2 regions of the Mesorhizobium sp. WSM4820 genome follow, and region 1 is predicted to be linked to the other one. Evidence: predicted binding sites of a transcription regulator. Region 1 holds the regulator's gene; the other holds the start of a gene.
What was found. Region 1 encodes LexA, which represses DNA repair genes until DNA is damaged. Its sites were predicted from a motif close to TGTTCNNNNTGTGTTCNG; they were not measured.
Positions count from the first base shown of each region.

Region 2: a site for LexA is predicted at 7,585-7,602, ahead of dinB (DNA polymerase IV). Genes of this name have one in related genera too.

Region 1 is NZ_JBVVQN010000004.1:101,261-113,486, forward strand. Features, by position in the region: gene AC0L2R_RS08530 (CTP synthase) at 1-72, opposite strand, end outside; gene AC0L2R_RS08535 (L,D-transpeptidase) at 210-1,328, opposite strand; gene secG (preprotein translocase subunit SecG) at 1,540-1,998, opposite strand; gene tpiA (triose-phosphate isomerase) at 2,245-3,012, opposite strand; gene AC0L2R_RS08550 (SurA N-terminal domain-containing protein) at 3,159-5,051, shown strand; gene trpD (anthranilate phosphoribosyltransferase) at 5,048-6,058, shown strand; gene trpC (indole-3-glycerol phosphate synthase TrpC) at 6,063-6,914, shown strand; gene moaC (cyclic pyranopterin monophosphate synthase MoaC) at 6,981-7,478, shown strand; gene AC0L2R_RS08570 (molybdopterin molybdotransferase MoeA) at 7,478-8,683, shown strand; gene lexA (transcriptional repressor LexA) at 8,788-9,540, shown strand; partial or broken gene AC0L2R_RS08580 (ComEC/Rec2 family competence protein) at 9,534-11,989, opposite strand; gene gltX (glutamate--tRNA ligase) at 12,093-12,226, shown strand, end outside.
Region 2 is NZ_JBVVQN010000010.1:172,990-185,215, reverse strand. Features, by position in the region: gene efp (elongation factor P) at 1-500, shown strand, start outside; gene AC0L2R_RS18045 (DUF2285 domain-containing protein) at 787-1,059, opposite strand; gene AC0L2R_RS18040 (hypothetical protein) at 1,178-1,348, opposite strand; gene AC0L2R_RS18035 (DUF6456 domain-containing protein) at 1,545-2,027, opposite strand; gene AC0L2R_RS18030 (hypothetical protein) at 2,139-2,531, opposite strand; gene AC0L2R_RS18025 (XRE family transcriptional regulator) at 2,992-3,687, shown strand; partial or broken gene AC0L2R_RS18020 (IS481 family transposase) at 3,960-5,075, opposite strand; gene AC0L2R_RS18015 (hypothetical protein) at 5,253-5,555, opposite strand; gene AC0L2R_RS18010 (hypothetical protein) at 5,749-6,117, shown strand; gene AC0L2R_RS18005 (hypothetical protein) at 6,149-6,676, opposite strand; gene AC0L2R_RS18000 (GNAT family N-acetyltransferase) at 6,883-7,341, shown strand; gene dinB (DNA polymerase IV) at 7,662-8,903, shown strand; gene AC0L2R_RS17990 (FAD-dependent oxidoreductase) at 9,035-10,552, opposite strand; gene AC0L2R_RS17985 (DUF2182 domain-containing protein) at 10,645-11,544, opposite strand; gene AC0L2R_RS17980 (DUF1326 domain-containing protein) at 11,553-12,185, opposite strand.

The DNA.
Region 1 (12,226 bases):
TGCAGCGATGCCTTTTCCGAGTGAGGAAACCACGCCGCCTGTGATGAATACATATCGCGCCATGGGAGTCATCGCTTAACGCGGCCGAATTGATTCCGCCAGAGAAAAAACCGCCGCGAAGGCTTTTTCCCAAGAAGGCGCCCTGGTGATGCTCGAACCAAAGCAAAAGGGCCGGCGAGGCCGGCCCTTTTGTTTGACCCGTCAAGGCGTCAGATGATGACGACCCTGGTGCCCACTTTCACCCTGCGATAAAGGTCCATGACGTGCTCGTTGATCATGCGGAAACAGCCGTTGGAGGAGCTCGTCCCGATCGACTGCGGCGCAATGGTGCCGTGAATGCGCAGATGGGTGTCCTTCCTGCCGTCGTAGAGATAGATGGCGCGCGCGCCGAGCGGGTTATCGCCGCCGCCGGGCATGCCGTCCTTGTACCGGCCGTAATTCTTCGGCTCACGCTTCTGCATGTCGAGCGTCGGGATCCAGCGGGGCCATTCCTGCTTGTCGCCGACGGCGACCGTGCCCTTGAACTGCAGGCCGTCACGACCGACCGCAATCGCATAACGGCGGGCGGTCCAGGAGGATTCGACGAGATAGAGGCGGCGCGCACTCGTATCGATGACGATGGTGCCGGGGCTGTAGCCGGTGAACTCGACCTCTTGCGGCACGAACTCCGGCTTCACCTTGAACTGCTTCCTGGCTTCCTTGCTGGCGAGCGCGGCATCGAGGGCGCGGGTCTCGGGGAGCAGCGACATCGACGAGGACGTGCCGCCGAACAGGCCGGCGAACAGCCCGACGCGCTGGGGCTTCTGTCCGACCGGCTCGCTGCGCAATTCGCCGTTGTTGCCGGTCAGCGCGACGTTCATGGCCTCGGCGGGAATTGCCTCGGCCGACTGGATTGCGGCGATGGGTTGAATCGGGTCGATGATCTTGACCGGCCTGGCATCGGCCAGCCTGGCCTTGCCAGCGGACTTATCCTTCTTGACGAGGCCCTTCCTGGCAAGAAACGCCTGCCGTTCCGCGTCCGACCTGGCTTTGGCCGCCTCGCGCATCGCCAGCTTCCTTGCCTCGATCGCCTTTACTCGAGCAGACTGCTTGTCAGCCGCGATCTTGGCTTCGATCTTCCTGATCTGGGCAAGATCTGCCGCGCTCGGGTCTTTTTTCTTCTTGAGGAGCTTGAGTTGCGCCGTGTCGCTTTTGGCGGCGACGTAGACGACGTCAGTTGTGACTGCGGATTTAGGGGCCGAATTGCCCGCCGGCATGGCCGCGTAAGCGGGCGCACCAAGGCTGAGCACGGCCCAAAGGCCGGCTAAAATGAAGCTGCGAAGCTGCATGGCGAAGATCCGATCGTTCAATGCTTGTTGCCACGGCGTCGCCCGGCGTCCCCCAAGGACCCCGAATGTGCCGCGCGCAATCTATAATCGATTAATCGGAGACGCCTCAAGCGCCCTGGCGTGCCGCGCCCGGTCGAATCCTCGTGATCGTGCGGCATTTGCCGCGACTGTGTTCAAACAACAACAGATCGCGGCGACGGACGTCTGCTGATTACTGGTTTGGAACCTGCGGCGTTACTGGCTGGGTAGCGCCGTTTGTGGCCGGCGGCGTGGTCGCTCCCGCCGCTGGCGGTGCAGCGGGGGCCGGGGCTGCGGCATCATTGCCGGAAGGCGGCGTTGGCGCCGTATTGCCGGACGGCGGTGTCGGCGTCGTGGTGCCAGGCAACTGGTTGAGCACGCCGCCCCCGCCGTTCGTCACAGGCACGCGATCGAGAATGTCGATCGGCTTCTCGCCGTAACGGGCGACGATCGACAAGGTCAGCGAGGTGGCGAAGAACGCCGCCGCCAGGATCGCCGTCGCCCGCGTCAGCGCGTTGGCGGCACCGCGCGCGGTCATGAAGCCCGATCCGCCGCCGATGCCGAGGCCGCCGCCTTCGGAGCGCTGCAGCAGCACCACGCCGACAAGAGCGAGCACGACCATGAGGTGGACGACGATCAGTACGGTTTCCATAATTTATCCTGGCAAAGCCTTGCGCGGCCGCAGATACGACCGGTGATTTGGAGGCGGCTCAATACAATGCTTTGACGGCAATTCCAAGCCCGTGGCCGGAATATGGGAAGCAATGCGGCCGTTGCAACATTTTCCGCTGCGAAACAGTATCCGAAGTGCCCGACAGCCTTTCGATGCTAAAGCATGTCGCGCAAAAGCATGCCCTTGGGCCTGACCCCGCATTAGGCCGGCCAAACGCGACGCGCTTTAGGAGATATTTCGATAAGCTTCGGCAATGCCGAGAAAGTCCGCCGCCTTCAGGCTGGCGCCGCCGACCAGCGCGCCGTCGACGTTGTTTACGCCAAGCAGTTCGACCGCGTTCGACGGCTTGACCGATCCGCCATAGAGGATGCGCATCTTTGCCGCTGCGCTGCCAAGCCTTTCCGACAGTTTTTCGCGAATATGCGCATGCGCCTCAGCAACGTCGGCGACAGTCGGCGTCAGTCCCGTGCCGATCGCCCATACCGGCTCGTAGGCGATGACGGTATTCGATGCCGTTGCAGTCGGCGGCACCGAGCCGGCGACCTGGCGCGACAGCACGTCGAGCGTGGCGCCCGCCTCGCGCTCGGCTCTCGTCTCGCCGATGCAGATGATGGCAACCAGCCCGGCGCGCCACGCGGCGGACGCCTTTGCCTGGACAATGGCGTCGTCCTCATTGTGATCGGCGCGGCGTTCGGAATGGCCGACGATGACGTGGCTGGCGCCCGCATCTTTCAGCATCTCGGCCGAAATACAGCCGGTATGGGCGCCGCTCTCCTTGCTGTGGCAATCCTCGCCCCCGGCCCGGACCGGCGTGCGCGACAAGATCTCCGCGGCATGCGCAAGCAGCGTCGCCGGAACGCAGACCAGCGCTTCGGTCTCGGCATCGAGCCCGCTCATGAAGCCGTTGCCGATCATCCTGAGTTCGTTGAGCGAGGCGCTGGTGCCGTTCATTTTCCAGTTGCCAGCGACCAACGGGCGGATTCCAAGCGTCATGGGATTTGCTTCTCCGGGCAATATTCGGCTGCGTCCTCACTACCAAACTCAGCCCACAAAGCAATCGACAGTGGGCCGGAAGGACGCTATTGCGCTTGTTTCAGACTCGGCGCATGCGAAAATGCGCGAAAAAATCGGAAGTGACCATGCTTGGTATCTTGAGAAGCGCCGCGGGGACCTGGATCGCGAAAGCGCTGCTGATATTGTTGGTGTTGAGCTTCGCCGTCTGGGGCATTTCCGGACAGATGGTCGGTGGTTTTGCAGGCCACGACGCCGTTGTCACGGCCGGCGGCACTAAAGTGTCGATCAACGAGTATCGGCTGGCCTATGACCGGCAGATCAGCGTGATGTCGCAGCAATTCGGCCAGCGCATCAGCCGCGAGCAGGCGACGGCGCTCGGCCTCGACAACCAGGTGCTGGCGCAACTCGTGTCGGGCGCGGTCCTCGATGAGCAGGCCCGCAAGCTCGGGCTTGGGCTGTCCAAGGACCGGCTGGCCCAACTCACGCATGAAGACCCGGCCTTCAAGGGTCCCGGCGGCAACTTCGACAGAAGGACTTTCGAATACATACTGCAACAGGTCGGCATGCGGCCGGAAGACTATCTCAGGAATCGCGCCCAGCTGGCTGTGCGCCAGCAGATCGTCGAGGCGGTTTCGGACGGCCTCAAGGCCCCGAATACGTTCTTGAGGGCGGTGGCGCTTTATCGTGGCGAAGACCGCACCATCGACTATTTGACCTTGCCGAAATCGCTGGTCGAGCCGATCGAAGCGCCATCCGACACTACGCTTTCGGCCTATTTCGAGGAAAACAAGAAGACCTATGCGGCGCCCGAATACCGCAAATTCTCCTATGTCAGGCTCGAGCCGGAAGACATCATGGATGTGAGTGCTGTGACCGACCAGCAGGTCAGCGACGACTACAACAAGAACAAGGGGCGCTACACCACGCCGGAAACGCGCACCATCGAACAGCTCGTGTTCAAAACGCCCGATGCCGCGAAGGCCGCGCTCGATTCACTCGAGACCGGCGCGACCTTCGACAAACTCGTCGCCGCCGAGGGCAAGACGCAGGCCGACACGCTGCTCGGCACGCTGTCCAAGGACAAGATCGCCGACAAGGCGGTGGCGGATGCGGCCTTTGCGCTCAAGGTCAACGAAGTCAGCCCGGTCGTTCAGGGCGCCTTCGGTCCGGTTCTGCTGCGCGTCACCGAGATCAAGCCCGAAGTGGTGAAGCCGCTGGCCGAAGTGGCCGCCGACATCCGCAAGGACCTGGCGCTCGGCGAGGCAAGCCGCATTCTGCTCGACGTCCATGACAGCTACGAAGATAGCCGCGCTTCGGGCAGCACGCTCAAGGAAGCGGCCGAAAAGCTGAAGCTGAAGGTCGTCACCGTCGACGCGATCGATCGCACCGGCCTGAGGCCGGACGGCGCCATCGTCAAGGATCTGCCGGAATCGCCGGAGCTCATCAAGGCGGTGTTCGATGCCGAACCCGGCACCGAGAATCCCGACCTCACCACCGCCAACAATGGCTTCGTGTTCTACGAGGTGGATTCGGTCACGCCGGCCCGCGACCGCACGCTGGATGAAGTCCGCCAGAAGGTAGTGGCCGACTGGACGGCGGCGGAAACGACCAAGCGGCTCACCGCAAAAGCGCAGGAGCTCGAAAAGCGTCTCGAGGCCGGCACCACGCTCGACGTGATCGCGAGCGAGCTCAAGCTTGAGAAGCAGACCAAGCGCGGCGTCAAGCGCGGGGCGGACGACGCCGAATTCGGCAAGGAAGGGGCGGCTGCGATGTTCGGCGAAGGCGAAGGCGGGACCGGATTGATCTCCTCGCCCACCGGCGACGGACAGATCCTGTTCAGGATCGCCGAAGTCTTCGAGCCTGCCGGTGCCGACGCCAGCTCGGTGCCGGACGACGCGCAGAAATCGTTCACCGCCGGCATGTCCGACGACCTGCTCGACCAGTTGGTGGCGCAGCTGCAGACGCAATATGACGTTCGCATCGACCAGACCGCCGTTGCCCAAGCCCTGACCAGATGAGCGCGCTCAAGACCCATATCGCCAAGGTCGCCGCCGGCAGCTCGCTTTCCTTCGAGGAAGCGCGCGATGCCTTCGACATCATCATGTCGGGCGACGCTACGCCCGGCCAGATCGGCGGCTTCCTGATGGCGCTGCGCGTGCGCGGCGAGACGGTGAGCGAGATTTCCGGCGCTGTCGCCACCATGCGCGCCAAGATGCTGCGCGTCGACGCGCCGGCTGGCGCCATCGACATCGTCGGCACCGGCGGCGACAATTCGCACAGCGTCAACATCTCGACCGCATCCGCCTTCGTCATCGCCGCCTGCGGCGTGCCGGTGGCCAAGCACGGCAATCGCGGACTGTCCTCGCAGACCGGCGCCGCCGACGTGCTGACCGCGCTCGGCGTCAAGCTCGACATCCCGCCGGAAACGATCGGCCGCTGCATCCACGACGCAGGCGTCGGCTTCATGTTCGCGCCGGCGCATCATCCGGCGATGAAGCATGTCGGCCCGATCCGCGTCGAGCTCGGCACCCGCACCATCTTCAACCTGCTTGGCCCGCTCTCCAATCCGGCTGGTGTCGTCAGGCAGATGGTTGGCGTCTTCTTGCCGGAATGGATTATTCCGGTGGCCGAGACGTTGAAGGCACTGGGCGCCGACCACGCCTGGGTCGCCCATGGCGACGGCTATGACGAGATCACCACCACCGGCGAAACCCAGGTCGCCGAACTGGTCGGCGGCGAGATCCGCAGCTTTACGCTGACCCCGGAAGCGGTCGGGCTGAAGCGGCATACCAAGGACGAGTTGCGCGGCGGCGATGCCGCCTACAACGCCCAGGCGCTGCGCGACATGCTGGGCGGCGCTGCCGGTGCCTTTCGCGATACGGTGCTGATGAACGCCGGCGCCGGACTGGTGGTGGCGGGAAAGGCGACGACGCTTGCCGATGGCATGGCGACGGCGGCGCAAGCCATCGACAGCGGCCGGGCGCTGAAGGTGCTTGACCGGCTGGTCGAGATTTCGAACGGATAGCGCCGTGTCTGATATCCTGCGCAAGATCGAAGCCTACAAGCGCGACGAGATCGCGGCGGCGAAGGCGCGGGTGCCGCTTGCCGAAATCAAGGCGCGGGCAAAGGATACCGACGCACCACGCGGCTTTCTCTCGGCCCTTGAAGCCAAACGCAAATCCGGCAGTTTCGCGCTGATCGCCGAGATCAAGAAGGCGAGCCCGTCCAAGGGCCTGATCCGCGCCGATTTCGATCCGCCGGCGCTGGCCAGGGCCTATGCCAAAGGTGGGGCTGCCTGCCTCTCGGTGCTGACCGATGCGCCGTCTTTCCAAGGGGCGCCTGAATTCCTCACCAATGCGCGCAGCGCCGTGACATTGCCGGCTTTGCGCAAGGATTTTCTATTCGAGCCCTATCAGGTGTTCGAGGCCCGTGCGTGGGGCGCGGACGCCATCCTGATCATCATGGCGAGCGTCGATGACGCCGTGGCCAGGGAACTCGAGACGACGGCGTTCGAGCTCGGCATGGATGCGCTGGTCGAGGTGCATGACGAGGCCGAGACGGAACGCGCGCTGAAACTGTCGTCGCGGCTGATCGGCATCAACAACCGCAATCTGCGGACGTTCGAAACCAGCATCGAGACATCGGAGCGGCTCGCGGCGATGGTGCCGGCCGACCGGCTGCTGGTCAGCGAGAGCGGTATTTTCTCGCACCAGGACTGCCGCAGGCTGGAACGGAGCGACATTGGCACTTTCCTCGTCGGCGAGAGCCTGATGCGGCAACAGGACGTGGCCACTGCGACGCACCTGCTTTTGACGGGCAAGGCGCCCGCCAATGCATCTGCCCGAAAATCGGAATCGATGTTCGGAGAGCATGATGCATAGATGCAAAGCGTCAGAGTGTACTTTGTGCGTCCAAACGGACGCACGTCGCTCCAGGGTGACCTGACGATGTCGGCCGCCCTCACCCATCTTGGCGCGAAAGGCGAAGCCAATATGGTCGATGTCGGCGACAAGGCGGAGACGACCCGCACGGCAATCGCCGAAGGTCTTGTCTCGATGCGGCCCGAAACGCTGAAAATGATTCTCGACGGCGATGCCAAGAAGGGCGACGTGCTGGGCACGGCGCGCATCGCCGGCATCATGGCGGCCAAGAGGACGCATGAACTGATCCCGCTCTGCCATCCGCTGCTGTTGACCAAGGTATCGGTAGACATCGAACCTGACGCGACGGTGCCCGGCCTGAAGGTCACGGCGCTGGCCCGCGTCACCGGCAAGACCGGCGTCGAGATGGAAGCGCTGACCGCCGTCTCGGTCGCCTGCCTGACCATCTATGATATGGCCAAGGCGGTCGATCGCGGCATGGCGATCTCCGGCATCAGGCTGGTGGAAAAAACCGGCGGCAAATCCGGCGACTACAAGGCGGATGCCCAGGGGGCAGGCCAATAATGGCGCTGCTGGCGGTCGCCGAGGCGCTCGAGCACCTGCTTGCGGATGCTGCGCCCTTGCAGGCTGAAAGCGTCGCCCTGATGGATGCCGCCGACCGCGTGCTGGCGGAGCCGCTCATGGCGCTCCGCACCCAGCCGCCATTCAACGCGTCGGCCATGGACGGCTATGCCGTGCGGGCCGACGATGTCGCGTCCGTGCCCGCGAGACTTTCGGTGATCGGCATGGCGCCGGCCGGACGAGGCTTTGCCGGAACAGTCGGCCCGGCGCAGGCCGTGCGCATCTTCACCGGCGCGCCGCTTCCTGCAGGCGCCGACACCATCGTCATCCAGGAGAATGTCCGCGACCTCGGCGGCGGCATGGTCGAAGTGACCGCGCCCACGGTTGAAGGCCGCAACATCCGCCGCCTCGGGCTCGATTTCTCGAAGGGCGACGCGCTGCTGGAGAAAGGCCGCCTGCTTGATCCGGCGGCATTGTCGCTGGCGGCGTCGGCCAACCACCAGCAGGTCCGCGTGGTGAAACGGCCGCTGGTCGCCATCATCGCCACCGGCGACGAATTGCTGCCGCCGGGCAGCGACCTTGGCCCCGACCAGATCATCTCCTCCAATGCGTATGGCGTCGCCGCCGCGGCCCGCTCGGTCGGCGCCAGCGCACTCGATCTCGGCATCGCCCCCGACCGCAAGGAGGCGATCGCCGCGCTGGTGACAAAAGCCGTCGACGCAGGCGCGGACGTCATCGTCACGCTGGGCGGCGCCTCGGTCGGGGACCATGACCTCGTCCATGACGTGCTGACCGGCGAAGGCATGGCGCTTGATTTCTGGAAAATCGCCATGCGGCCCGGCAAGCCACTGATGTTCGGGCGGCTGGGCGCCATCCGCTGCATCGGCCTGCCCGGCAATCCGGTGGCCAGCCTGGTCTGCACGCAGCTCTTTCTGAAGCCGCTGCTGGCGCGGCTCGGCGGCCGCGCCTTCCGCCAGGACATGCGTCAGGCGCGGCTCGGCGCCGCCATGCCGGCCAACGATCTCAGGCAGGACTATGTACGCGCGGTGGTGAAGGAAGAAGCCGGCACGCTTGAGGCAACGCCGTTCAGTATCCAGGATTCCTCGATGCTCAGAATGCTGGCCGACGCCAACGGACTGGTCGTGCGCGAGCCATTCGCTCCCGCAGCCGCAGCGGGCGCCGCCTGCAGCGTGCTGATGCTACGCTGAACAAAACGTCAACACATTCATTAAACTTTAAATGGTTGCGGAACACAACTGGAACAGATAGTGTTTGTTCTGGGTTTGTTTTTCTGATTCTGTTGGGGGTCGCGATGCTGACACGCAAACAACATGAACTGCTGATGTTCATTCACGAACGACTGAAGGAAAGCGGCATTCCGCCCTCGTTCGACGAGATGAAGGAAGCGCTCGACCTCGCCTCCAAATCGGGGATCCACCGGCTGATCACGGCGCTGGAGGAACGCGGTTTCATTCGCCGCCTGCCCAACCGCGCCCGCGCGCTGGAGGTGCTGCGGCTGCCCGATTCGATCGCGCCGGGCCTCAATGCGGCGCGCAAATTCTCGCCGAGCGTCATTCAAGGCAGCCTTGGCCAGGGCGGGCTTGGACAGGGCGGCCTCGGACGGCAGATCAAGCCGGCACCTTCGCGCATGCGTGCCGCCGGCAATGACGACGACGTCGTTGCCACCGTCTCCATACCGGTGATGGGCCGCATCGCTGCCGGTGTGCCGATCGACGCCATCCAGCACCAGACGCATTCGATCTCGGTGCCACCGGACATGATCACCGGCGGCACGCACTACGCGCTGGAGGTCAAGGGTGATTCGATGATCGAGGCCGGCATCTTCGACGGCGACACGGTCATCATCCGCAACGCCGACACCGCGCAGCCTGGCGAGATCATTGTCGCTCTGGTCGACGAGGAGGAAGCGACGCTGAAACGATTCCGCCGCAAAGGTGCCTCGATCGCACTGGAAGCCGCCAATCCGGCCTACGAGACGCGCATCTTCGGGCCGGACCGGGTCAAGGTGCAGGGCAAGCTCGTCGGACTGATCCGGCGTTACTGAAGGGCAGGCTTCTGGGGTTTCTCGGCCCTGCGGTATGGCGGCAGGCCCCTCGCCTCGCGCGAAAATCGCCGCTGCTCATGCCAGGGCCTGTATGGCTGTCTGACGGCAAAACGGATTTCTGCGCGCGTCGTCGCCGATAGCGGATCGAAGAAGACGGCGGCACTGCCCATGCGAGCGAGCTGCCGTTTGGTGACGACGAGAACCAGCGGGTGCGGCAGGGTTTGTAATAGGCTGTGGCGTCGTCGATGACGATCAAATCCGCAAAGGCACAGGCCGGCCGCGCGGTTTTGCGGTTGTCGGCGAGCGCAATGAGCGCGCCGGACGGATGCCGGGCCAAGCACAGGCCGGCAGTGCAGGTGAAAGGCGCTCCCGGCGGCAGGTCGGCCGGGTCGGCGATGTCGAACTGCACATCTCCTTTTTCGAATGTCTCCGGCTCGACGATCGTTGTTGAAACCAGCGCATGTTTCCAGTTGTCGGTGGTGAATTCGTTCGAACGCATCCGGTTGACGGCAAGTTCGCCGCCGCCGATCGGCAGCGCCACCAGGTGCGCATCCTCCGAGATCAGCACGTCGGGGGTGCGCGTCTCGGAAATCGTCAGCAGGCCGGCGAGCGCAAAGGGAAGTGCGGCAAGCCGCAGCCACGTCGTCGCCATCGTGGCGATGACCAGGGCGACCGTCACCAGCAGAACCGATTGCAACGAAATCAGTCCGACTGCATCGATCGGCGAACGCTCCGAGATCCATCCCGAAATTGCGATCATCGCCGTCAGGCCCTTGCCCATCATGTAGAGGAAGGGGCCGTCGAGGCCGAAAGGCATTGACAGGGCGCTGAGGACGGCCAGGAACATGACGATCGTGACGATCGGCATGACGGCCAGATTGGCGAACAGGCTGAGCGGCGAGACGCGCTGGAAGTGCCAGATGGCGAAGAGCGCGGTGGCGCTGCCGGCAATGATGGAGGTCATTGCGATGGTGCCTGCCCCGGCGACGACCTTGCGCGTGACGAAAGCGGCCGGTGACCGTCGCTGTCGCGGCGCCTTGGCCTTGTCGGCACGATAGTCGGACCAACCGGCATAGGCGCCCACGAGAGCCGCAGTCGCGGCGAACGACATCTGGAAGCTTGCGCCGACCACCTCGTGCGGCGACACGACGATAACGGCGATGGCCGAAATCGCCAGGTTGCGCATGGTGAGTGCCGCCCGGTCGAACAGCACGGCGACAAGCATTACCGCCAGCATGATGAAGCTGCGTTCAGCCGCGACCACGATACCGGAAAAGATCAGATAGGCAGCGATGGAGACGAGTGCGGCAGCAGCCGCATATTTCTTGACCGGCCGGCGCGACGAAAAGTCGGGAAACAGCGCAAAGGCGCCGCGCAGCAATCCCATGACGGTGCCGGCGACAAGCGCCATGTGCAGGCCGGAAATGGAGATGATGTGGTAGATGCCGGTGCGCCGCATCGATTCGTTTATCTCTTCGGGGATGCCGGCACGCACGCCGACGATCAACGCAGCGGCAATCTCCCCCTCGGCACCACCGATGCTGTCCCTGATATGGTCGGCGATGGTTTCGCGCGCCTTCTCGATCGACGAAGAAAGGCGTGCGGATAACGGTGCATCTTCGGAGACGACGATCTTTGGACTGCCGAGGAAAAAGCCACTGGCACCGATACCGGCGAAATAGCTGTCGAAGGAGAAGTCAAAGCTGTCCGGTCTGACCGGGCCAGTTGGAGGCAGAAGCCTCACATAGCCGGTTGCCACCGAGCCTGCGGTCATCTCAGCGGGAATCTTGCGTGCCGACACCCTGACACGTTCGGGTGCATAACGCAGTGTCGGCCGGGCGGTCGACATCACGTCGATGGTCAGCCTGATCCGGCCGTTCGCCATCTGGTCGAGCCTGACCACACGGCCGGTCAGCCGGGTCTGGATTTCCGAACCGAGCATCTTCGTTCCGGCGCGCCAGGTTTCAACCTTGGCGGCGAGCACACCAAGCGCGCACAGCAACGCTGCCATGAAGCACAGATGCGTTTTGCGGCGTGAGCGCGTGACGGCCGCACACAATGCCGTGAGGACCACGACGGCGACGGGCTGGGCAAAGTCCGGTTCGACGGCAAGCGAAAAATAGACGATCACCCCGCATGCCAGAAAAACCGGCACCAGCAGGAAGGCGACGCCGCGGTCGAGTTCCAGGCCGGCTGCCGAGGCCACGCTGTTGCGGACACCGGATGGTGAAAGATGGCTGAGCTGTCGGCGAAAACGAATGACAGGGCCGGGTGCTGGAGCCGGTATCGGCGCCGAGCGATCCGGCGAAAGAGGCTGGATGCCCGGCGGCGACGCAGGCAGCGAAACGGGTAGCGGCTCAGCGTGAGGAACGTCGGCGAACAGCGATCGTTCGCTGACGCTTGCGTTCGCGCCCTCGCTCTCGTCCACGCCGCGGCCTGGTCCAGCCATAGGGTTCGCCCCTTGCGCCCTTGACCTCCTATGCTACATGAACGCGCAACGCGCGAAAGTCCGCGCAGCCACATCCGTTTCCTGCGCTTGCCCCGAGAGTTCCATGTCCGACAAGGTCGTCACCCGTTTTGCCCCTTCGCCCACCGGATTCCTGCATATTGGCGGGGCGCGCACGGCGCTGTTCAACTGGCTGTATGCGAAACACACCGGCGGCAGGATGCTGCTGCGCATCGAGGA
Region 2 (12,226 bases), on a different contig from region 1:
TCCTCTTTGCCGAAAACATCCATCCGGGCAAGGGCACGCCGGTGACCCAGCTCGATATGCGCCGCATCTCCGACGGGGTGAAAGTCTCGGAGCGCTACCGCACCACCGAGCAGGTCGAGCGGGCCTATGTCGAGGAGCGCGAGCATACCTTCCTCTACCACGACGCCGAAGGCTATCATTTCATGAATCCGGAAAGCTATGACCAGGTCGCGGTGCCGGAAAGCGTGGTCGGCGAGATGGCGCCCTATTTCAAGGAAGGCATGGCGGTGCAGATTTCGCAGTACAACGGCATCGCCATCTCGCTGGTGCTGCCGCAGCGCGCCACCTTCGAGGTGGTCGAGACCGAGCCGGTGACCAAGGGCCAGACGGCATCCTCGTCCTACAAGCCGGCGACGCTGTCCAACGGCGTGCGGACGCTGGTTCCGCCGCACATCACCGCCGGCACCCGCGTGGTGGTGATGACGGCTGATGGCGCCTATGTGGAGCGCGCCAAGGACTGAGAGGCAGGATCATTTTTGTCGTCGCTGAAGGTGTCGCGCGCGATGAATGCCAAGGCGCAACTCGCGCCGGTGGCGCGATGCGTACCGTCTCCTTTACTGAAACGGTGCAGACTCAGCCAAGGATAAAACCCGCCACCAGAACCGTAAGGATCATCGACAGCGGGACGGCAAGCAGGCAGCAGGCCTCCAACGTGTTGATTTGCCAAGGGTTCATCGGGCGCTTCCCAGTTGGTTTCCTATCTAAACGGGCAGACCGTGATGGCAGTTCCACGAAAAATCTCCACCGTCATTCCATGCCGTCTGTCGTGCCGATCGTCTCTTTGCCGGCCATCCAGCGGGCACGCGCCAGATGCGTCGCCCAAGCCCGGAATGCCCGTTCCGGCTCCTGCACCGGATCAATATGCAGGACGGTGCGGGCGACCTCGCGCCAATCTGCCCCGTCCGCCGAAGCATCGAGCAGCCGGATGTAAGTCAGCATGCAGTGCTCATCATACGCGGTCAGCACCGAAGACGTCGGCGCCGTATCTGCGAAATGAGCGTTTAGCGGCATCTTTGGCATCGTGATCTACCAGCAATGGCGCAGCGTAACAGTCCGTCGGGAAACCCGCGCCCTTCAATTGGAGGACGCTGGCCGATCCAGGTTTGCTGCGCGCCCCGAAAATCAGGATGCGGCTTAGCTACTTTCGCTTCTGGGGCTTTAGATGAGGCCATAGCACTGCGGCGGCAAACAAAAGCGCAAAGACAAGCGAGACATTAAAAATCGGATGGGTGCTGAACACAGCCGCCGTTGCCGCAACAATGCCGACGATCACTAAGATTACCCCCAAAACAACGCCCATGAAACGCATTGCCAACCCTCACATCTCTTGGTCAGGTAGGCAGCCTCTGATGGCATGACAAGTTCGTAGCGCCCGCCCCGTTTGCCCCTTCACCGCGGCCGCCGCATCAGCATCATGCCGTAATGCACCGCCAGCAAGTCCAGCCCGATTTTGAGCAGTTTCGACAGCACATCCCGCGGCTCGCCGGTCTGTTCGGCCAGGCTTTTTACCGTTTCGCCGGCGCAGCAGACTTTTGCACCACGACCGACACCTCCCAATGCGCAAGCGCCCTGGTGGCGTCGGCATAGGCGCGGCCGGCGGACAGGATACGGTCGGCAACGCCGCCGCCGATGCGTCCGCCGTCGACGCGCTCGGTCAGCGCCATCGGCTTGACGCCGTCCTGTGCCGAGACGCGAAAATCCTCGCGGTAGCGCATGCCCGCCTCGCGCTGCTGGCGCGACAGCGAGGTGATGCCGGTCAGCGGGTCGACGTTGCGCACCCGCACAATGCCGCCGGTCGCGGTGTGGCCGCTATTGGACACCTCATAGACGCGCCTCGCCTCCAGCGTGCCGGTCGCCAGCCGCTTGCGGCCAAAGGCATCGTCCTTCAGCGCGAAATCATGACCGACCTGCTTACGGATGCGCACCTGCTCGGCCTCATCAGTGGGTAATTTGGGCGGCTTGGCCTTTTGGGCGGTCTTCTTGCTCATCTGTTGGCTCCTCGTTTCATTGCTGCCTTCGCAGAACCTGGGCTCCTCCGCGCAGCGGGGGCGAGGAACCGGGCCGCCGTGCTTGGCGAGAAGACTCTCGACCGATGCCGCTCACGCTGCGTCCGCGAGAGCCGTACGGCGATGGTCGCAGAACAGCGCCGCGTGATAGGCGCAGTAGCTTTTCAGCGGCCGCGTGCGCAAGCCGCAGCACAGCATCGTCAGTGCCGGCCGGCTGCCGGGCGCGTCGTTTTCGGGATTTTGCTCGAGCGTCAGGTCGAGCGGTGCGCGGCAGCGGTTGAACAGGCAGTCGATGAAGCGCATGGCCGCGACATGCGGCTGGCGCCCGACGGCGGCAGCGGGGCGCGGCGACGGCAGCTTGAGGGCCTCGCCGTCAGGCCCTTGGATCTCGCGCACCAACGGGCGCTGCGGCAGCCAGACCGGCGGCGCCAGCCTGGCCGGCGTGCGGGCGATGCTTTGCAATTTTGTGTCGGTATAGGCGGGCATGATGTTCTTCCATCGAGGTCGAAAGGGTTGCGTAGATGCCGAAGCTGCCCTCTCTCCCCGTTCACGGGGAGAGGATGCCGGCAGGCAGGTGAGGGGCGGCGCGGCGTCGCCGATTACCTCTCCCAGGGGAAACCGCCCTGCCCGTGCGCCGCTCGAAGACGATGACCGTGCCGTCCTCGGTGCGGATGCACGAAAGGTCCGCATTGCACGCGCCGAAATTCGGGGCCGGAGCCGTGAGGAGACGGCTCCGGCCGTTCCGGTCGCCGCCGCTGACGGCAGGGCGACCGGATCCGAGGCGCGAGCCTCGGGCTTCATCCCGGCCGGGGAGGAGGACAGCCGGGACGGATGGGAAAGCGAGATGGAGCGTAGCTTGTGCATGGCTATATATAAGCATAACTCAAAAAATTACGCCAGCTATTCTTTCATGGACGAAACCGATTCTTATGTTTCAGATGGCGCCATGGCGAAAACCTCATTGTCGATCAAGGTCGGGGCGGCGATCCGCAAGGCGCGCAAGCAGCGCGGCCTGGTGATGCGCCATATTGCCGAGCACAACGACACCGACGTCGCCGCTGTCGGCAATTGGGAAACCGGCCGCAACCTGCCGAAAACCGAGAACCTTTTGAAGACCGCCGCCTTCCTGCGCGTCGACCCGGTGGCGCTCGGCAAGGGCGAGGTCGTCTTCCTCGACGACGCCGACAATGTCGCCGACGCCGAGATCGTCACCGACGCCGCCCCCCTGCCCGCCGGCCCGATGGACATCGAGCTTCTGGGTGCCGCGGTCGGCGGGGACGACGGTGACTTCACCTTCAACGGCGAGGTCGCCGGCTATGTCCAGCGCCCGCCCGGCATCGCCCATCTGCGCAAGGTGTTCGCGCTGCACGTGCTCTCCGACTCGATGGTGCCGCGCTACGAGCCCGGTGAGATGCTCTATTGCGGCGGCCGCGACGCCGTGCCCGGCGACCACGTGGTGATCGAGATGTTTCCCGAGGAAAACGAGCGCAACGGCAAGGCCTTCATCAAAAAGCTGGTCAAGCGGACCGCCGCCGAGCTGGTCGTCGAGCAGTACAATCCGCCGAAGTCGCTGACCTTCAACCGCTACGCGATAAAACACGTCTGGCGCGTCATCCCGCTCAAGGAACTGCTGGGTTACTAGGGCGGCGGCGGCGGAGCGCTCCTTCTCCCCGCAACGGCATCGCCGGCAGGGGCAATAGGGACTCTTGTGAAGAGGACCCCCACCCTAACCCTCCCCACAAGGGGGAGGGAATACTGCCGCGCCTTTACTTCCCTTAGCGCCGAGTCAGGCAATCTGCCGAGGTCAGCGCCAACGGAGTCTCCCTCCCCCTTGTGGGTGTTTGGACTGGGGACATCGCGGACAGGTGTGCGAGGACATCGCGAACAGTTTTGCCATCCTATTGCAAGGGCATTGAGGTCGATGGTCTCTATTTTCTGATGTCTGAACCAGGCGTCGAAGACGCCGTCGGCAGCGGTTGGGCGAAAGGCGACGGACTTTCCGGCGAAGGCCCTGCACAGGCGCACGCTGTGGCCGAGAATGGAGACGAAGCCATGCTGCTGAACGCGGCGGATGAGATCGTCCTTGGCATAGTCGAACGGCTCGACGACGGTTTCGCGATACTGGCGCTGCGAGACGCGGTAGCGGTCGAGCGGCACGGCGCCGCCAAGCGCGTCGTGCGGACGCTCGGTGTTGTAGACGTGACGCCAGCGATCGAAGGCGTCCTGGGCCTTGGGGAGATCGGCAAAGGGCGGTCCCTGCAGCGCTTCGGCTTTGAGCGAGCGATGGAAGCGCTCGTCCTTGCCGAGCGTCTGCGGGTGGCAAGGCCTGGAATGGCTGACGGCGACGCCGGCCTCGATCAGCCAGACGGTGAGCAGCGTGAAATTGTTGCGGCCGCCGTCGCCCCACGGCGGGCCGTTGTCGGTGGCGATACGCCACGGCAGGCCGTAGCGGCGGAAGGCGGCGATCAGCCGGGCCTTCACGGTTGCGGTGGTCTGATCGGCGCAGGCCGACAGCGCGATCGAGAAGCGCGAATGGTCGTCGAGCACGGTGAGCGGATGCAGCCGGCCGCCACGCAAGGCGACGTGGCCCTTGAAGTCCATCTGCCACAGATCGTTGGGAGCTTCGTGCTCGAAGCGGATGAAGGGCTGGGCCCCGCCGCCCAGCGCGCCCAGCTCGATGCCGTTGCGGCGCAGGATGCCGGTCACCGTCGAGGCCGCGGGCGTGCCGATGCCGTCGCGGGCGATGACGCGCGCGATCTTGCGTCCACCCCAAGCCGGATGCGCCGCACGCACCGAAAGCGCAGCCGCTTCCACCTCCGGCGCGCACTGCGCCGGGCTCGATCGCGGCCGCCGCGACTGCTCGGCCAGTCCTGCCTCGCCCTCGCTCCGATAGCGCAAAAGCAGCTTGTGGCCGCACGTCCGTCCGATGCCGAAGCGCCGACACAACGCGCTCACATTCGCCCCCTCCGCCGAGGCCAGCCTCACGAACTCCAACTTCTGCTTCATCGCACTTCTGTCCTTGAATGGCATCCCGAACCCCCTCGCGCACAATGCGCAAAACTGTTCGCGATGTCCTCGCACACCTGTTCGCGATGTCTCCGGTCCAAACAGTGGGGAGGGGCTAGGGGTGGGGGGTACATCGTAGAGCGAAAGCCTCGAAGCCTCGGCTTCCCATGCGATAACCCTGCCGGTCAAGGATCGCCGCCATCAAGCCCGCCTGGATCGCTCCAGCGGAACCTCGCGCTCGCCAAGCATCCGCGCCTCGGCGCGGCGCTGCTGCCGCTCGTCGATGAACGCCGCCTGGATCGAGACCGCCGCGCCCGGCAGGCCATCGGCGCGACAGGCCGAGCAGCGAAGCCGCCCCGACAGCGCCGCCAGCGGCGTCTGCGCGGTCACCCCGAAACGCCTCAGCTCGGCCGGCTTCCACCATCTGTTTCGACCGCAATCGATACACTCGACCGCGATCGAGACGACCTCGGCGATCGTTGCTTCCTTGCCCGGCAATGCCATCGTCCCTGATGCCTCAGTTCCTGTTTTGTTCACAACATTAGGGGTTTTTCCCGAAGAGTCGAGTCGGTTCCGCTCAAGCCATGCAAAAGTTTAACTTGTGCGATTTTTTGAGTTATGCTTATATGCGATATCCCAGATGAATCGGCGACGGGACCGGGTCTCCGTCGCGCCGCCGCCAGCCAAGGAGACGAAGATGGACGCCCTCTCCGCCCAGTTCGCCCGCGATTGCGGCTATACCAGCGACAGCCCGGCGATGCTCGCCGCCTTCGCCGCTATCCGCCGCGACGGCATAGGCCGGGCGCGCCTCGGCCATGGCCAGCGCAAGGCGCTGGTCGACCGGCTGAAGCTCGGCGAGGCCTTGTTCCTGGCGGCGATCGGCCCGGCGCAATCGGCTGAAGAGGCGCTCGAGGACGCCGCCCGCTTCATTGCCTGTTATCGCAACATGCCGCGTTGGCGCCAGGAAAGGCGCGGCGCCGATCTCGCCCGCGCCAGGCAGCAGCTTCTGCTGGCGCGCTTCTTCCGCCGCTACGGCCACCGCCTCTGGGCACGGCAGGCGGCGTAGGCTGGAAGTCGGCGAAACCTGCGAATGACAGCTACGGTGCGGATCGCGTTGGCGGAATATATTGGCTATCCGGCACCGGCAGCCGCCCGTCCGTGTTGACCGCCGCAGCCCACATCCGGAAATCGACAACGGCCCTGCAATCTATATTGGCCTGGCCGAAATAAGGAGCCCCATACGAGCATCCCGCACCCGCTATTCTGGTAATGAATTCAGGCGCGCTGCCGACTGGGCCGAAGGCAACGCCATCGACGTCGAGAATGGTTTTGTAGCCTTGCCACAGCCGGGCCGTCGCCTCCTTCGTACGAAAGACCAGCCAGTTCTCACCGTCGGAAAACCTGAAAGTAATTGTCCCATCGGAGAATTTCGTCCGCGTGACCTCACCAGTGCAACCGAGCTTCTCATTGCGGGCGACAAGGCGCTTGCACTCACCTTCGACCGTCCAGGTGCCGGCCTGCCCGTCTTTTGGTTTCAACGATGCACCGGCTGCCGCCGTTGCAGGCATCCCCACTAAAATGGCCGCTGTTAGCACGACGCTGGCGATGACGGATCGATTGACCAAGGCAACCCCATTTGGCGAATGCGTGCAGTCTTCTATGCCTCTTCTTCTTAAGAATCTCGCTCAGAAGCCGTTAGATTTGAAGCGTCGTGTCCGAGAACAGACAGTCTTGCGCAAAGCTCGCCGTCCTCGAGATGGTCATGCGCAAGGACGCCGCCGCTCAACCCGCACTTGCCGTCACCAAGCCCGCGCCGTATGTCTCCCACTCGATGAGCGAGATCAAATTCCGTCGCGCGCAAGCGCCCGACCTGCCGGCGATCGTCGCGCTGCTTGCCGACGATGCGCTTGGCGCTGGTCGCGAAGACGCGTCGACGCCGCTCGCGCCGTCCTATCTCGATGCCTTCAGCGCGATCGATGCCGATCCCAACCAGCTGCTGGCCGTGGCTGTCGAAGCCGGGCAAGTGATTGGAACCCTGCAGCTCAGCTTCATTCCGGGTATATCCAGGAGAGGTGCCTGGCGCGGCCAGATCGAAGGCGTTCGCGTCGCGCGGCAATGGCGCTCTCGCGGCGTCGGCAAGCAGATGATCGAATGGGCGGTTGAAGAATGCCGCTCGCACAACTGCAGCTTCGTTCAGCTCACGACCGACAAGAGCCGACAGAAGGCGCACGCTTTCTACGAGGGCCTCGGTTTCACCGCCAGCCATCTCGGCTACAAGATGGGGTTGTAGGTCGCGGCACCTGCCGTCAGGCCAATCGTTTGAAGTCGGCGCCGCCCCTCGTCCGCCTGCCGGGCTCTCAAAGATTCCGGGGTAGGTGTCGCCGGCGAAGCTGCCGATCTCCCCTGCAAGGGGACAGCAGCCGCTTCAGTTTTCGCCAACCACCAACGCTGGAAAGGTAAGCGGATTGGGCAGCGCAAACCTGAAGCGATTGCCCTCCACCTGCCCCCACGCGCCTTGACAATCCGCCCAATTTGTTCTCTTTATGTTCCATACAAAACCCCACCCTCAGGACAATGCGGCGTTCGAACCGCCGCGGGCGGACGGGCCGGATGGAAGCCAACATCCTCCACGCTGATCTGGACGCTTTCTATGCCTCGGTCGAACAGTTGCTCGACCCCGCCCTGCGCGGCAAGCCGATCGCCGTCGGCGGCGGCGTCGTCTTGGCCGCGTCCTACGAGGCCAAGGCTTTTGGCGTGCGCGGCGGCATGCCGGGGCGGCGCGCGCGTGAACTCTGCCCCGGGCTGATTTTCGTCGGCGGCCATTTCAAGGATTATCAGCGGCTCGGCGATGCGGCTATTCAAGTGCTCGGCGATTTCACCCCGGTGGTCGAGCGGATTTCCATCGATGAGGCCTTTGCCGACGTCGCTGGCTGCACCCATCTGTTCGGCCCGCCGGCCGAGATCGCGACAACCATCCGCCGCCGCGTGCGGGCGGAGCTCGGGCTACCGATCTCGGTCGGCGTGGCCCGCACCAAGCACCTGGCCAAGATCGCCTCGCAGGTGGCCAAGCCCGACGGGCTGGTAGTGGTCGATCCGCGCCACGAGCTGGAGTTTCTTCACGATCTGCCGGTCGAGCTGATGTGGGGCGTCGGTCCGGTCACCAGGGAGCGGCTGGCCGGCATTGGTGTGCGCACCATCGGCGAACTGGCGAAGACCAATGGTGGGTCGCTGGAGCGTCTGCTCGGCCCGGCGGCAGGTGAAAAACTCAACGCGCTGGCCTGGAACCGCGATCCGCGAAAACTCGAGACGCAGCGCCGGGCACGATCGGCCGGCGCGCAATCGGCGCTCGGCAGGAAACCGGCCGAGGCAAAAATCTTCGTGCCCACCCTGCTGCATCTGGCCGACAGGGTCGCCACCAGGCTGCGGGCGAAATCCCGGCCCGGCCGCACGGTGACGGTCCGCGTTCGCTTTGCCGATCTGCGCTCGGTGACGCGTTCGATCACGCTCGACCAGCCGATTTCGGCAACCGCGATGCTGGCCGAGATCGCCGAGGCGCTGGTGCGCAAGGTGCTTGTCGACCATCCGCACGAAAAGACCATTTCGCTGCTGGCGATCGCCGTCTCGCATCTGGAGAAGCAGCCGGCCCTGCAGCTGGAACTGCCGCTCGGCCTCGACGACGACCGCCTCCGCCCCGGCACCAGGAAGGGTGCGGCGCGCTGGACCGCCGACCGCGCCATCGACAAGATCCGCGACCGCTTCGGCTGGGAGGCGGTCGGCTATGCCTCGGTCGCGCTCGGACTGTCGCGGTCGGTCCCCGACGCGTTTCGCGAGCTGGCCGAGAAGGAATTGTAAGTAAGGGAAGGCAGTAGGCAGTAGGGGAGTAGGGGAATGGCCGCTGGAATGGCTTCCTCACCACTGCCCACTGCCCACTGCCCACTGCCCACTGCCCACTGCCTACTGCCTACTGCCTACTGCCTGCTGCCCTACTCGCTTCCCAGCGGCGCCACCGCCGGTCCGTTCAAGGCCGTGCCATCGATTGCAAAATGCGAGCCGTGGCAGGGGCAATCCCAGCAGCGCTCGAGCGAGTTCCAGTGGACATGGCAGCCGATATGCGTGCATGCGGCCGAGCGCTTGTAGAGCGTGCCGTCATCATCGCGAAATGCGGCGATTTTTGTGAGCCCTTCGCGGACGATGGCACCTTCTCCCGATCGCAGCTTGTCGACGGAATCGACTTCGCCGGGCGCGATATATTCGGCAAAACTCTTGATCGCTGTCGCATTCTCCGACAGGTAATCGCCGATCGCGCCTGCCGTCTTGCGCGACGGCTCGTAGAGTTCGCGCCAGGGACTTTCCTCCTTCAGAATCAGGTCTGAAATCAACAGGCCGGCGACAACGCCATGGGTAATGCCCTGGCCGGAATCCCCGGTCGCCACAAAGACGCGGCTGTCGCCAGGATTGCGGCCGATGAACCCCGCATAATCGACGGTCTCCATCACCTGCCCGGACCACCGGTTGATTTCCACGCCGACATCGGGCACCAGCCTTTTGGTCCAGGCCGTCAGGGCCGCGAAACGGTCACCGGCATCATCGGCCTGTCCTGTCTTGTGGTCTTCACCTCCGACGATCAGGAAGTCGGTCCGACCGTCGCCAGGCTGAAGCCGAACGTAGTGATAAGGGTCTTCAGTATCCCAATACAGCGCATCCGGTATGGTATCGCGCGCGATCTCGAACGACATCGCGTAGGTTCGATAGGGCGCTTGCTTGGTGTGAAGCGCGACCCGATCGTTGATCGGCGAGTTGGTGGCGACAACGGCCGATCTGGCAGACACGGTAAAGCCTGAAACCGTGGTTACACGCACGCCGCCATCAGTCTCCTCGACCTTTTCGACGATAGTATCAGCATAAAGCACGCCGCCGCGCGCGCGGATGGCCGCGGCCAGCCCGCGGAGATATTTGAGCGGGTGGAAGGTCGCCTGATTGGCGTATCGAAGGGCCTGCACATCCGAAAAGCCTGCAAATGGCACGCCCCTGGTCTTCTCGACCTCGACACCGATCTTCAGAGCGGCGTCCAGTTCGCGCGTGATATCGGATTCCTGGCTGCCGGAAGCCGGAAAGAGAAAGCCATCAAGGCGCCGGAAATCGCAAGCGATACGCTCGGTCTCCCGGATGGATTGGATATGGTCGATAGCGGCCGATTGGCTTTGGTAAAAAATCCGCGCCAGATCCTCGCCGCGCAATTTGGTCAGCTCCGAAAAATAGTCGTCGCAGACAGATGACAGGTGCGCAGTGGTGCGAGCCGTCATGCCGCTTCCGATCCGGCCGCGATCGAGGACAGCCACCTTTTGCCCGGCGACGGCCAGTTCGTAGGCGACCGACAGTCCGGCAATCCCAGACCCGACGACCACGACATCGACCTGTTCGCTTTTCCCGAGCGGCACCGCATCGGGCACGACTTCGGTCGCCGCCCAGAGCGATACAGTCCTTTCCTGGCTGACATTCATCGGCTGAACCTCCCATCCACGATATTCGGTAAACGGAAGCGAGGATTCAAAGTTCCTCGACGCCTTTGAATGCCGACAGAGGCAGCTTGGCATCAGACCAAAAGCGTTGCGCTGCCCCAGGCGATCAGGGCGATGCCAGCTGCCCGGCCAACCCACGGGCCGGCAGGAAACGCCTTTTCAACCATCACCAGAATGGCGAGCGCGGCAATCCACACCAGGTTCATGATGCCACCCACGAACAAAAGCGCCATCAGCATCCAGCAGCATCCGACACAAAACGCTCCGTGCAATGCGCCCAGACGCAGCGCGCCAAGGGCGTGGGGACGCCAGTGGCGGGCAAGGAACGCCGTCGGTGCCCGGCAATGCGACAGGCAGGCGTTCTTGAAGGGCGAGAGCTGATAGATCCCCGCGCCGATCAGGACGATGGCTGAAAGCCAGCGGCTTTGCGAACTCATCATCGTCGCCGAAACGAAGGCTTCGCGTTCGAGCAGCCAATGCAATGCGGTGGCCGCGACGGAGAACCCCAGCCAGACCAGGAGGTAGCCTGCCATGAACACGCCGGTCGGCGCGAGCTTGTCCTGGATCTGACCCTGTGCCAGCGCATGGCGATGCACGCGCGCATAGAGCAGGATGGTCGGCGCCGCACTCGGCGACATCATGGCGATCATCATGACCCACCACATGGCGATCATCAGCGCCCAGTTCGCGGCCCCCCAGGCCCGCGGCTCCGTCGCCATCGCGCTCATGCCCATGCCGGACATATCCATGCCAGACATGTCCATGCCGGGCATGTCAGAGGTCATATCGGATGTCATGTTCGGAGTTTGCAGGTGCGGGAATAACGCGAGCCTCGACATCTCCCACGCATTCATGCCGAGCCCTGCGCCGGCGGCGATGTAAAGCCAGGCCAGCAGGCACAGCGCCACCACGCCCGCAATCGTGATGACGCGGTCGCGTCTGAGCAGCCGTTCCAGTGGCGACCCGCCGTTCATGCGCCGCGTCAGGCCCGCACCACCCCGTGATTGTTGAGATGCAGCCGCGCGAACTGGCCGTAACTGTCCTTGGTGGTCACCTGAACCGGCCCGCTGGTTGTGCTCGAAGCGCTGCCGATCTCGGCGACCGCATATTCGAAGCCGTTCGGCAACACGATCTGGGCGCGCGAGTCCGCGCCCGTCACCTTGTTGCGGATCGGTTCGCCGACCGTTTCGATGTAGTCCTTGACGAAGATGCGGCCCCTTCGGCCGTCGACATCGAGGTCGAGATCGATCCTGGTGAAGACCGGCTCGTTCATTTTTGTCACGGTCGAGGCGTAGACGGCGAACATCGTCGCGAACGGGTCGGTGTCCTGGCCGGTCATGATGCGCAGCAGCGCGTTACGCTGCCGCTCGGTTGCCTTCTCGTCGACGAAAGCGATGGCTTCGCCGTTGCCCTCGTGGATCGCCCCGGGCCATTTGAAGATCGCGGCGATGCGCAGGCCGTCGAGAACGGTCTCGCCATGATGACCTTCATCGATCTGGATGCCGGCCACGGCATGGCAATGGCCCTTGTCGGGCAGCGCATTGAATTGACAGTTGCAGCCATATTCGCAGGTGCAATTGACAAGTTCGCGTCCCTTGATTTCCCAAGACGTCATACTGTCCTCCCTGATCTCGAAACATTAGACCATCATCATAC